DNA from 3 places in the Streptomyces sp. NPDC060205 genome. Region 3 is predicted to be linked to each of the others. Evidence: riboswitches for the same ligand, from Rfam matches in the RefSeq annotation. Region 3 holds a riboswitch; each other region holds the start of a gene.
What was found. A riboswitch is a leader RNA that binds a small molecule or an ion and turns the genes downstream of it on or off. The one in region 3 is predicted to bind cobalamin.
Positions count from the first base shown of each region.

Region 1 (4,313 bases), on a different contig from region 3:
GCGGCCTTCGCACACGCTCATACGGGCGCTCCCGGTGGAATGAAGGGCAGTCCGGCCGGTGCGCCGGACTCGATGAGCCGCCACAGCGCGTCCGTGTCCGCGTGTTCCTCGATCAGATCGCCCAGCCGGTCGAGCTGTTCCTCGCGCAGCCCCTCGAACGAGGTGTCCGGGGCCGGTACGAAGCGCCGGCCCGCCGCGGCGGCCACCTCGCGCAGGAAGGCACGCCGGAAGCCGTCCGACTCCAGTGAGCCGTGCCAGTGCGTCCCCCAGACCTCGCCGACCCGGCAGCCGTCCAGGAAGGCCTCCCCGCCGGTGACCCGGGCGACCCCGTGATGGATCTCGTACCCCTGGACGGGTTCGCCGAGCGCCTCGCCGACGGGCCGCGTCAGGGTCTTCTCGCGCGCGAACCGGACGCGTACGGGCAGGAGTCCGAGGCCGTCGACGGCGCCGGCCCTCGACTCGACCTCGTCCTCGATGTGTTCGCCGAGGAGCTGGAAGCCGCCGCAGATGCCCAGCACCGGGCGCCCCTCGGCGGCCCTGCGCACCAGGGCGTCCGCGAGGCCGCGCCGCCGCAGCCACTCCAGGGCCCGGACCGTGCCGCGGGTGCCGGGTACGACGACCAGGTCGGCGTCGACGAGTTCCTCGGCGCGGTCCACGAACCGCACGACGACGCCCGGTTCGGCGGCCAGGGCGTCCAGGTCCGTGAAGTTGGACATCAGGGGGATCGCGCAGACGGCGACCCGCAGGATGTCCTCGCCGACGGGGGAGGAGACCTCGGACTCGCGCACCGCCCCCCGCAGGGACACCCGGAGCCCGTCCTCCTCGTCGATGCCGAGCCCGTGCCGGAAGGGCAGGATGCCGTAGGTGTGCCGCCCGGTGAGCCCGCGCAGCATGTCGACGCCGGGCTCCAGCAGCGAGACGTCCCCGCGGAACTTGTTGACGAGGAACCCGGCGACCAGCTCCTGGTCCTCGCGCGCCAGCAGCGCCACCGTCCCGAAGAACGAGGCGAACACCCCGCCGCGGTCGATGTCCCCCACCACGAGCACGGGCAGCCGCGCATTGCGCGCGATCCCCATGTTCACGATGTCGGTGCGCCGCAGATTGATCTCGGCGGGACTGCCCGCCCCCTCACAGATCACCGCGTCATACGTGCCCCGCAACTCGGCCAGACAGTCCAGCACGGTCCCGAGCAGCGCCTCCTGGCGTCCGCCGTGATAGCCGCGCGCGCTCAGCTCGCCCACCGGCTTGCCCATCAGGACGACCTGGCTACTGCGGTCGCTGCCCGGCTTGAGCAGGACGGGGTTCATGAGCACGGAGGGCTCCACCCGGGCCGCCTGCGCCTGCATGGCCTGCGCCCGCCCGATCTCGGCGCCCTCGCGGGTGACGAACGAGTTCAACGACATGTTCTGCGCCTTGAACGGCGCCACCTTCACACCCTGCCGCACCAGCCACCGGCAGATCCCGGCGGTCACGACGCTCTTGCCCGCGTCGGAGGTCGTACCGGCGACGAGCAGCCCGCCCCCCGGCCGGCCGCCCGGCCTCCCGCCCGTTCCCCCGCTCATGACGTACGCCCCTTCGCCCTCGGCACCAACGACGTGGCCAGCAGCCGCCCGGCGACACTCGCGCCCAGCGCGAGCAGGCTCACGCGGCGCGAGAGCCGGACGGCCCGCTCGATGTCCCCGACCTCCACGGCCCGACCCGGCCCGTTGAGCACGGGCCGGTGCTCGACCCGTCCCGCGTACGAGAGCGTGCCGCCGAGCCGGACCCCGAGCGCCCCCGCGAACGAGGCCTCCACCGGCCCGGCGTTGGGGCTCGGATGCCTGGCGGCGTCGGCGCGCCAGGCGGTGACGGCCCCGCGTGGATTCCCCCCGGCGACGGCGGCGAGGACCGCGGTCAGCCGGGCCCCGGGCCACCCCGCCACGTCGTCGAGCCGGGCGGACGCCCACCCGTACCGACGGTGACGGGGCGACTTGTGGCCGACCATGGCGTCCAGCGTGTTGACGGCCCGGAATCCGACCAGACCTGGCACGCCCGCGACCGCGCCCCACACCAGGGCGCCCACGACGGCGTCGGAGGTGTTCTCGGCGACCGACTCGACCACCGCGCGGGCGATTCCGTCGGCGTCCAGTGCCTGCGGGTCGCGCCCGCACAGATGCGGCAGCCGCTCCCGGGCCACCTCGATGTCCCCGGCGGCCAGCGCCCCGCCGACGGCCCGTGCCTCACGGCCGAGGGAGGTCCCGCCCACGACGGCCCAGGTGGCGGCGGCGGTCAGGGCGACGGAGGCGACGGGGGAGGTCCGCACGGAACGCCCGGCGAGCACGGCGAGGGCGACGGCGCCGCCCGCGCACACGGCGGTGTGCAGCGCCCCCCAGCCTCGGTGGTCGTGCCACAGGGCCCGCTCGACGGCTCCCGCGGCCCGGCCGAACGCGGCGACCGGATGCCCTCGGCGGGGATCGCCGAGCAGCAGGTCACCGAGGAGGCCGGCGGCGGCGCCGTACGCGAAGACGCGCTCGGCTCGCATCGGTTCAGCCCGCCGTTGCACGAGGCGGAAGCCCGGTACCGGGCCCGGGCACACTGGTCCACGACAGGTGGGCGCGCATGGCGATATGTCCTCACTCAGGGTGTCCACGCCCTGGTTCGACGAGACCGACGGCGAGAGTTCCTGGCTCCCGGGGAGATCGATTCCCCGGTAACAGTGGCGGGACCGCGCCGGATTCGCACCGGCTTCCTCTTCTGCCGACGTACATGGCCTCGGAAGTCCACCACGGTCCGAGAACACCCGTCAACTTGCTGTTGACCTGCGACGGGAGAGTGTGCCGAGACCCACATCGGCCGACGGGCCCTCCTCGCGGACCGGCTGCCGCGGACGCCGAACCACCCGCCCCGGAGGCGCTCCCACCCCACCCTTGCGATCACTGTGCGTGACATGCGATGACAGATCCTGAGGGGGCAGCGGGTTCCTGATCGGGGACCTGGTGACCGGGAAGCGGTACGCGGCCGTGCTGCCCGCGGCCGGGGCCCTCGCCGCCGTGCTGCGCAGGCCGGGACTCGTTCGACGTCCCCCGGGCGCGGACATGCGACCGCCCTGCCAAAACCGCGGCTGACGCGGCCCCGACAGGGCGGAGGCGGACGGTGGCACTCCGGGCGTATCGCCCGGCGGCCGTGGGCGGTCAGGCGACGATCAGATAGATCCCGTACGCCACGGCCGCCGCACACGCGGCGAAGCACGCGTACGCGCCGGTGACCGCGAGGGTCGCGGAGCCCCCCTGCGCCGCGGCCGTCTCGCGCTTGGTGAGGCCGACGATGCCGAGGGTGAAGAGGCCCACGAGGGCGACGGTGGCGATGAGGCTGACTCCGAACACGGAGCCGAGGGCTGCCCAGTCGATCTTCATGCGGTTCGTTCCTTACACCGTGGCCGGGCGGGCGGGCTCGACGTCCGGGCCCGGGATGGTGGTCTTGAGGTCGTCGGCCGCGGCGACCGGACCGGCGGGCGGCGGGGTGACGGCGGCGATCGCGGTGGTCACGACGCCCGCGGGCTCGTGGTCGTCGTTCACGTTGTCGACGGTGACGGGCTGGCGGCGGGAGAGCGTCCAGATGACCGCGGAGCCTGCGATCAGCAGCGCGCCGGTGAGGATGATGCCCCAGGTGCCCTGCTTGGTCAGGAACTCGGCGCCCGCGCCGACCAGTCCGGCGGCGGGGAGCGTGAGGCCCCAGGCGACGAACATGCGGGTCGCGGTCGACCAGCGGACGACACCGCCCTTGCGGCCCAGGCCCGAACCCATCACGGCGCCGGAGCAGGACTGCGTGGTCGAGAGGGAGAAGCCGAGGTGCGAGGAGGCCAGGATGACCGTCGCGGCGCTGGTCTGGGCGGCGAAGCCCTGCGGCGGCGCGAGGTCGGTGAGGCCCTTGCCCATGGTGCGGATGATGCGCCAGCCGCCCAGGTAGGTGCCGAGCGCGATGGCGATACCGGCCGAGACGATGACCCACAGGGGAGGGTTCGAGCCGGGCGCGATCACTCCGCCGGTGACCAGGGCCAGGGTGATGATGCCCATGGTCTTCTGCGCGTCGTTCGTGCCGTGGGCCAGGGAGACCAGGCCCGCCGAGGTGATCTGACCCGCGCGGTAGCCCTTGGAGGTCGCCTTCTCACCGGCCTGCCTGCTGATCCGGTACGTCAGCCGGGTGGCGAGCATCGCGGCGAGTCCGGCCACCACGGGGGCGGCCACCGCGGGGAGGAGGACCTTGGTGATCACGGTCGAGCCGTTCACCGAGGACCAGCCCGCCGACATCACCGCGGCGCCGATCAGGCCGCCGAA
Region 1 is NZ_JBHWZP010000153.1:7,891-12,203, forward strand. Features, by position in the region: gene ACFWGJ_RS25105 (cobyric acid synthase) at 18-1,562, opposite strand; gene ACFWGJ_RS25110 (cobalamin biosynthesis protein) at 1,559-2,521, opposite strand; cobalamin riboswitch at 2,636-2,790, opposite strand; gene ACFWGJ_RS25115 (hypothetical protein) at 3,171-3,392, opposite strand; gene ACFWGJ_RS25120 (anion permease) at 3,405-4,313, opposite strand, start outside.
Region 1: another riboswitch for cobalamin. It lies ahead of ACFWGJ_RS25110 (cobalamin biosynthesis protein); the one in region 3 lies ahead of metE (5-methyltetrahydropteroyltriglutamate--homocysteine S-methyltransferase).

Region 2 (4,313 bases), on a different contig from region 3:
AGGAGGGCCGCGTCGTCGGCCCAGCGCAGGGCGAGGTCCACGTCGTGCGTCGCCATCACCACGGTGGTGCCGCTCGCGCGCAGCCCGTCAAGGGTCGCGATCAGCCGCTCCTGCCCGTCCGGGTCCAGCCCCGCGGTCGGTTCGTCGAGGATCAGGACACGGGGCCGCATCGCCACGGCACCCGCGATCGCGGTCCGCTTGCGCTGCCCGTAGGAGAGCAGATGGGTGGGGCGTTCGGCGAGCGCCGAGATGTCCAGCGCGGCGAGCGCCTCGTCCACCCGGGCCCGTACCTCGGTGTCGGGCAGGCCGAGGTTCAGCGGTCCGAACGACACGTCCTGGTAGACGGACGCGGCGAAGAGCTGGTCGTCCGGGTCCTGGACCACCAGCTGCACGGTCGTGCGCAGCAGGGTCAGGCCCTTGCGGTCGTAGCGGACCGGCCGGTCCTCCACGGTCAACTGCCCGCTGCGCGGGCGCAGTCCGCCGCTGAGCAGCCGCATCAGGGTGGTCTTTCCACTGCCGTTGCGGCCGAGCAGGGCGAGCGCGCGCCCCGCGCGCACCTCGAAGTCGAGGCCGCCGAGCACGGTCGGGCCGTCCTCGTACGCGTAGGACACGCCCCGCAGGGCGACCAGCACGGGCTCGCTCATCGCAGCGGCCTTTCCAGTACGAGGGTGAGTGCGGCCACCGCCGCGAGCAGCGCGACACTGGCGAGGGTGAAGCGCGCGGAGATCCGGGCCTCCGGGACCAGGACGCGCAGGGTGCCGTCGTAGCCGCGGCCCGCGAGTCCGGCCTGCAGCCGGGTCGCCCGGTCGAAGGCCCGCACGAAGGCGGTGGCGCCGAGCCCCGCCAGCGAACGCCAGGTGGCGGCCCGTGTGGTGTGCCCGAGCCGGGCGGCCTGCGCCTCCCTGATCCGGCGCACGGAGTCGAGGAGCAGGAAGCTCATCCGGTACGTCACCAGGGCTACGTCGACGACCGGCGCGGGCACCCCGGCGTTCACCAGCCGCGGCAGCAGATCCGACAGGGGAGTGGTGAACGCGAACAGGAGCACGCCGAGCGAGGCGGCCGAGGTACGCAGCAGGAGTTCACCGGCGCGTACCGGACCGCCCTCGGCCAGTGTCACGAACCCGTCCGGGCCGCCGACCTGGAGCAGCAGGGGCAGCGCTCCGGTCACGCAGAAGCCCAGCGGTACCCGGTAGGCGCGCCAGAGCCGCCGGCGGGGTACCGCCGCCGGGCCCAGCAGCACGGTGAGGGCGGTCACCAGGACCAGGGCGGCGCCCGGCCAGGGCGGGAGCGAGATCGCGAGGACGGTCAGGCCGAGGCCGAGCACGGCCTTGTCCACGGGATGGCGGTGGCGCCAGCGACTGCTGTGCGCCGCCGCGTCGATCGGCAGCACGAAGGTTCAGGCCCGTTCGGTCGGTCGGCCCGGTTCGGCCACGGACCCACCGGCACCGCCAAGTGCCTCAGCCGTCGGGTCCTGACCGCCCTCCCGCTGTGCCAGGGCCCGCAGTTCGCCCTGGCGCCTGCCCCGGCGCAGGCCGAAGTAGTAGGCGAGGACGCCCGCGCCGAGGGCGGCCTGGAGGGCGAACAGCGCCGACTCGATCTCACCGGACGGCGGCTCGTACAGGGGTGAGAACCACGGCTCGTAGTCCGGCTCGATCTCGGTGATCGCGGTCTCGGCCTCCGCGTCGGCGCCCGTGAACGGCTCCTTCTTGTGGTCGCCCATGCCGAACACCAGCGGCAGTACGGCGAGCGCGGCCACCACGAACAGCAGCAGGGCGTTGATCTTCGTGTTACGGCTCATCGGGTCACCGTCCCGGTCGTGTCGTTCGTCTCGGCCGGCCTGTCCGTCGCGGAATCCTCGGGCGCCCTGTCCGCTGCGGACCCCTCGGCCCGGGACCGCCTGCCGGCCAGGAACACACCGAGCCGGGTCAGTTCACCCTTGCTCGACTGCACCAGCAGCCGCATCACGAGCACGGTGAGCAGCCCCTCGCTCACCGCGAGCGGGATCTGGGTGACGGCGAAGATCGAGCCGAACTTGCCGAGCGCGCCCAGGAATCCGCTGCTCGGGTCGGGGAACGCGAGCGCCAGCTGCACGCTGGTGACGCAGTAGGTGGACAGGTCGGCGACGAACGCGGCGAAGAACACCGCGACCATCAGCGGCACGTCGAACCGCCGCAGCAGCCGGTAGACCGCGTAGCCGGCCCACGGGCCGACGATCGCCATCGAGAAGACGTTGGCGCCCAGCGTGGTCAGTCCGCCGTGCGCGAGCAGCAGTGCCTGGAAGAGCAGGGTGATGGTGCCCAGGACCGCCATGATCGGCGGCCGGAACAGGATGGCGCCCAGGCCGGTGCCGGTCGGATGCGAGCAGCTGCCGGTCACCGACGGCAGTTTCAGTGCGGAGAGGACGAAGGTGAAGGCCCCCGACGCGCCGATGAGGAGCGTGCTCTCGGGATGTTCTCTGACCTCACGGGTGAGCGACCGGACTCCGTGGACGACGAACGGCGCCGACGCGACGCCCCAGGCGACCGCGTGCGCCGGAGGAAGGAAACCCTCGGCTATGTGCATGGCTCAGCAGACCCTCTCCAGCACCTCGTGGATGGTTGACGCGCCTTGGCCGGTCTCCTGGCTTACGGGTAACACCACCCGTGCTCCGCCTTCCCGGGTCCGAGGACCCAGTGGCTGCCCGTGAGGGCCGGAGCCGGACTTCCCGATCACAGTGGCGAGGGCCGCACCGGCATCACACCGATTTCCCGAGCACCAAGGCGTCGTGACAGTAGTGCGCGTACAGGGGTGGTGACAAGCGGCCCCCGGGGGGCGTGAGAGTGGTCACGCGGCGCGCGCCGGTTCGTAAGAGATGCTGCGGAAGTGTCGACTCGGCTCACCCCGGTTCGTCGGGGAGGCAAAAGGTCTCAGGAACACCGGGAGGAACCATGAAGTACATGTTGCTCGTCTGCGGCGACGACACCGCCGACGCCACGGGGACGGCACCCGTCGAACCATGGGTGGAGGAGCTGAGCGTGCGCACCGGTGTACGGCTGCACGGCCACCGGCTGCGGCCCCCGGCCGACGCGGTGACCGTGCGCGTGCGCGAGGGCGAAGTGCTGCGCACCGACGGGCCGTTCGCGGAGACGAAGGAGTACGTCGCCGGGTACGACATCCTTGAGTGCGACAGCCTGGAGGAGGCTGTGGCGGCCGCCGCGAAGCATCCGGTGGCGGCCCTCGGGGCCATGGAGGTGCGCGCGTTCTGGGACGACGAGGACGCCGAGGGGGAGATCCGCCGGCTCGACGCGGAACTGACGGCCGCCGGGCGGGAGCGGGACTTCGACCGGGCGATGGCCTGTTACGCGCCGGACGTGGAGGTGTTCCACCCGGTGAGCGGTCTTGAGCAGCGCGGGGTCGACGCCCTCCGCAAGGCCGAGGAGGTCTGGTTCGCGGCGCTGTCCGGGCCGGTGGAGCGCGAGGTGCTCGAATTCCGCGTGCGGGTCGACGAGAGCATCGCCTTCAGCCACGCGCTCGTCCGGATGCGGGCCACGCTGGCCGGCGGCCAGGCACTGGACACCACGGCGCGAGTGACCACCGGCTACCGGCTGACGGGTGATCGCTGGCTGATCGTCCATCAGCACACGTCCGTGCCCTTCGACACCGGGGTCCCCGGAGCCGCCGGGTCCTGACGCGTCATGGAGGGGGCCTCCCGCAGGCCCCCTCCGGCACATCCGTTACGCGGCGGAGCATGCGCCAAGTCTTGACGTGCCCCTGGCAAGGTGACTGTATGGGAGCGCTCCCACTTTCCCGCAATCCCCGTTTCTTGACGCTCACTTTCTGGAGTCGCAGTGAGAAGAACAAGAAGCACGACACGGAAGAACCTCGTCAGCACGTTCCTCGCCGGGCTGGCCGCCCTGCTCGGGCTCGTCGTCCTCGGCGCGCTCGTCCCGACCGCCGCACACGCCCAGTTGCCGGGTGACCCGCCCGGCGCGTCCCCGGGCGCCCTCGCGACCGGCCTCCATGTCGACAACGGCCGCCTGCTCGAAGGCAACGGCAACGATTTCGTCATGCGCGGCGTCAATCACGCCCACACCTGGTACCCGGGCGAGACCCAGTCGCTGGCCGACATCAAGGCGCTCGGAGCCAACTCCGTGCGCGTCGTCCTGTCCGACGGCCACCGCTGGAGCAAGAACAGTCCTGAGGACGTGGCCGCCGTCATCGCCCAGTGCAAGGCCAACCGGCTGATCTGCGTACTGGAGGTGCACGACACCACCGGTTACGGCGAGGACGCGGCGGCGGGCACGCTCGACCACGCGGCCGACTACTGGATCGGC
Region 2 is NZ_JBHWZP010000028.1:29,303-33,615, forward strand. Features, by position in the region: gene ACFWGJ_RS07560 (energy-coupling factor ABC transporter ATP-binding protein) at 1-644, opposite strand, end outside; gene cbiQ (cobalt ECF transporter T component CbiQ) at 641-1,390, opposite strand; gene ACFWGJ_RS07570 (energy-coupling factor ABC transporter substrate-binding protein) at 1,397-1,798, opposite strand; gene ACFWGJ_RS07575 (energy-coupling factor ABC transporter permease) at 1,795-2,562, opposite strand; cobalamin riboswitch at 2,592-2,774, opposite strand; gene ACFWGJ_RS07580 (nuclear transport factor 2 family protein) at 2,928-3,668, shown strand; gene ACFWGJ_RS07585 (cellulase family glycosylhydrolase) at 3,828-4,313, shown strand, end outside.
Region 2: another riboswitch for cobalamin. It lies ahead of ACFWGJ_RS07575 (energy-coupling factor ABC transporter permease); the one in region 3 lies ahead of metE (5-methyltetrahydropteroyltriglutamate--homocysteine S-methyltransferase).

Region 3 (4,313 bases):
GCACCTGGCTCGCCGCGCACACGGACGGGATCGCGTGCGTGATCGGCGATCCGACGTTCCGGTCCACGCCTCGCGTCCGGTCGCTGACGCCGGAACTGTCCAAGGGGCTCGAATTCGACCTGGTCGTCCTCGTCGACCCGCAGACGTACGGGACGGGTGTCGCGGGAGCGGTCGACCGCTATGTCGCGATGACCCGGGCGACCCGGCAACTGGTCGTCCTCACCGGCGGCTGAGCCCGGCGGGGTCCGCGCGACCGCCGGGTGGCGCTCCCTGCCTGGTGATCGCGAGGACCCGCCGTCCGTCGCCTACGTTTGTCCGTGTACGCCGCATACGCTTGTCCGTCGCCATGTTCCGGCATACCGTGCCGCGGTGAAGCTCTTCTCGCTCGCCTGGACCGCGCTGCGCACGGCGGTCGCCGAGGTCCCGGACGAGGACTTCGAGCAGCCGTCCGGCTGTACGGGGTGGCTCGTCCGGGATCTGGTGTGCCACCTGGTCATCGACGCCCAGGACATCCTGATCACCCTGGTCACCCCCGCCGACACCGAACCGACCGTGGACGCGGTCACTTACTGGCAGCTCGGCGGGACCCCGGCCGGCGAGGATCCCCTGGACGCGCTGATCCCCCGGCTGGCCGCCGCGTACGGGGAACCGGAGCTGCTGAAGTTCCACTTCGACGACGTCGGTTCCGCCGCGGGCCGCGCCGCCGGACTCGCCGATCCCACCGCCCGCGTCGGTACCCGCGACGAGGTGCTGACCGTCGGCGACTACCTGTCCGTGTACGTCCTCGAAGCGACCCTGCACCACCTCGACCTGATCTCCCGGCTGACCTCGACCACCCAGCCGCCCGCCGAGACCCTGGCGGCGGCTCGCGCGTCCCTGGAGCAGATCGCCGGGGCTGCGTTCCCGGCCTCGTTCTCCGACAAGGCCGCGCTGCTGATCGGCACGGGACGGCGGACACCGACCGACGTGGAGAAGACCGCGCTGGGCGCCCTCGCCGAGCGGCTGCCGCTGGTGCTGGGCTGAGCCGGCGTCCGGTCCGGGGCGGGTACGAAGCCGGCCGGTCGGTCGGCGCCCGCCGTGACAGACCCCTGACCTTGGACCAGACCCCTGACCTGGGACCAGGCTCCTGACCTGGGCCGTTCGCCGCGCGGCCGCATCGCACCCCCGCCGGTGCGCCCCCGGCGGTGCCCTTCTAGGGTGCCGCCATGGACTCGCAGCGCTACCTCTCAGAACTGTTCTCCCTGGACGGCCGGGTCGCCCTGGTGACCGGCGGCAGCTCCGGCATCGGGCGGGGCATCGCGGAAGCGCTGGCGCGCGCCGGGGCGAGTGTGGTCGTCGTGGCGCGCAAGGAAGCGGAACTGGCCGCAACGGTCCGGGAGTTGGAGGCACTCGGTTGCCGTGCGGCCCGGGTGAGCGCTGATCTCGGTACGCGTGACGGGGTGCGCGAGGCCGCCGAGCAGGCGGTCGAGGCCTTCGGCGAGCCCGACATCCTCGTCAACTGCGCGGGGATCAACCTCCGGCCGCCGATGAGTGAGCTGAGCGACGAGGTCTGGGACACCACCATGGCCCTGAACCTGGACGCGCCCTTCCTGCTGGGCCGCCGCTTCGGCCCGGGCATGGCCGAGCGGGGCTTCGGGCGGATCATCCACGTCACCTCGCAGCAGGCACACCGCGCCTTCGTCCAGAGCGGTGCCTACGGCGTCTCGAAGGGGGCGCTGGAGTCCCTGGCCCGCTCCCAGGCGGAGGCCTGGTCGCCGTACGGGGTCACCGTCAACACACTGGTGCCGGGCTTCGTGATGACGCCGCTGAACCGGCGTCTGTCGTCCGACCCGGAGAAGGTGGCGGCCCTGGCGGCGCGCACGATGGTCGGACGCAACGGCCTCGCGGAGGACTTCGCGGGCGCGGCGGTCTTCCTGGCGAGCGCCGCCTCCGCGTACGTCACCGGTCAGTCGGTCTTCGTCGACGGCGGCTTCTCCGTGCACTGAAAAGTTTTCCACGACCGGGCCGGGACCCGTAGGGTGGCCGGTGCAGCTGGTTCGCCCCGTCCGCCAGGCGGGTGCGTCGCAAGAGGGAACCCGGTGGGAATCCGGGACTGCCCCGCAGCGGTGAGTGGGAACGACCGCCGTCACACGCACTGGGCCCGGCCGGGTCTGGGAAGCGACGGCCAGTAGGTGTCCTCCGGACGGAGGGCGTGCCCGCGAGTCCGAAGACCTGCCAACTGCCCGTGCGCGAACCATTCGTGCGCGGAGATCCCGGTGACCTCGTGGGCGGGTCGGCGTACTTGACCGAGCGGACGACCGCGCTCTGCGCGCGAGTCGGAGTCCGTCCGGTCCGTCACCCCTTCGCGCTCGCGTCCCGTCCCGGGATCCCAGGGAGATATCTCGCGAAGGAGATTTCCGTGACAGCGCAGTCCGCAGCCGCGGCGGCACGGGCCACCGTGTACGGCTACCCCCGCCAGGGACAGAACCGGGAACTGAAGAAGGCCGTCGAGGGCTACTGGAAGGGCCGGGTCGACGCCGACACCCTCCGGGCCACCGCAGCCGAGCTGCGCCGGGCCAACTGGCGGCAGCTGGCGGAGGCCGGCATCCATGAGGTTCCCACCGGTGACTTCTCGTACTACGACCACGTCCTGGACGCCGGTGTCATGGTCGGTGCGATCCCCGCACGCCACCGCGCGGCCGTCGAGGCCGACGCGCTCGACGGCTACTTCGCCATGGCGCGCGGCACCCAGGACGTGGCGCCGCTGGAGATGACCAAGTGGTTCGACACGAACTACCACTATCTGGTGCCCGAGTTGGGCCCGGACACCGTCTTCACGGCCGACTCCGGCAAGCAGGTCGCGGAGTTGAAGGAAGCCCTCGCGCTCGGGCTCACCGCACGTCCCGTCCTCGTCGGACCCGTCACCTATCTCCTGCTCGCCAAGCCCGCGCCGGGTGTCGCCGCCGACTTCGACCCGCTCACCCTCATCGACCGGCTGCTGCCCGTGTACGCCGAGATCGTCGCCGATCTGCGCGCCGCGGGGGCGGAGTGGGTCCAGCTCGACGAGCCCGCTCTGGTGCAGGACCGCACACCGGCCGAGCTGACCGCGGCCACCCGCGCCTACCGGGATCTCGGCGCTCTGACCGACCGTCCGAAGCTGCTGGTGGCGTCCTACTTCGACCGCCTCGGCGACGCCCTGCCGGTGCTGGCCAAGGCACCGGTGGAAGGTCTGGCACTGGACTTCACCGAGGCCGCCGCGGCCAACCTGGACGCGCTCGCCGCCGTGGGCGGACTGCCCGGCAAGCGTCTGATCGCCGGAGTGGTCAACGGCCGCAACATCTGGGTCAACGATCTGGAGGCATCCCTCGCCACCCTCGGCACCCTGCTCGGCCTGGCCGACCGCGTCGACGTGGCCGCCTCCTGCTCCCTCCTCCACGTCCCCCTCGACGCCACCGCCGAACGCGACATCGAGCCGCAGATCCGCCGCTGGCTCGCCTTCGCCCGGCAGAAGACCGGCGAGATCGTCACTCTCGCCAAGGGGCTCGCGGGCGGCACCGGCGCGATCGCCGCCGAACTCGCCGCCAACCGGGCCGACCTGGCCTCCCGCGCCGGGTCCGCGATCACCCGCGACCCCGCCGTACGGGCCCGGGCCGCCGCCGTCACGGACGCCGACGCCCGCCGCTCGCGGCCGTACACCGAACGGGCCGCGGCCCAGCGCGCCCATCTCGGCCTGCCGCTGCTGCCGACCACCACCATCGGCTCGTTCCCCCAGACGACGGAACTGCGCACGGCACGGGCCGACCTGCGCGCCGGGCGGATCGACAGCGCCGGGTACGAGGAGCGCATCAGGGCCGAGATCGGCGAGGTGATCTCGTTCCAGGAGAAGACCGGCCTCGATGTGCTCGTGCACGGCGAGCCCGAACGCAACGACATGGTCCAGTACTTCGCCGAACAGCTCACCGGCTACCTGGCCACCCAGCACGGCTGGGTCCAGTCCTACGGCACACGGTACGTCCGGCCGCCGATCCTGGCCGGAGACATCTCCCGCCCCGAACCCATGACGGTGCGCTGGACGACGTACGCCCAGTCGCTCACCGCCAAGCCGGTCAAGGGCATGCTGACCGGGCCCGTCACCATGCTCGCCTGGTCCTTCGTCCGTGACGACCAGCCGCTCGGCGACACCGCCCGCCAGGTCGCGCTCGCCCTGCGCGACGAGGTGAACGACCTTGAGGCGGCCGGGACCTCGGTCATCCAGGTCGACGAACCCGCCCTGCGCGAGACGCTGCCGCTGCGCGCCGCGGACCGTCCGGCGTATCTGGCGTGGGCCACCGAGG
Region 3 is NZ_JBHWZP010000001.1:47,819-52,131, reverse strand. Features, by position in the region: gene helR (RNA polymerase recycling motor ATPase HelR) at 1-233, shown strand, start outside; gene ACFWGJ_RS00235 (maleylpyruvate isomerase N-terminal domain-containing protein) at 370-1,023, shown strand; gene ACFWGJ_RS00230 (SDR family NAD(P)-dependent oxidoreductase) at 1,206-1,985, shown strand; cobalamin riboswitch at 2,016-2,234, shown strand; gene metE (5-methyltetrahydropteroyltriglutamate--homocysteine S-methyltransferase) at 2,399-4,313, shown strand, end outside.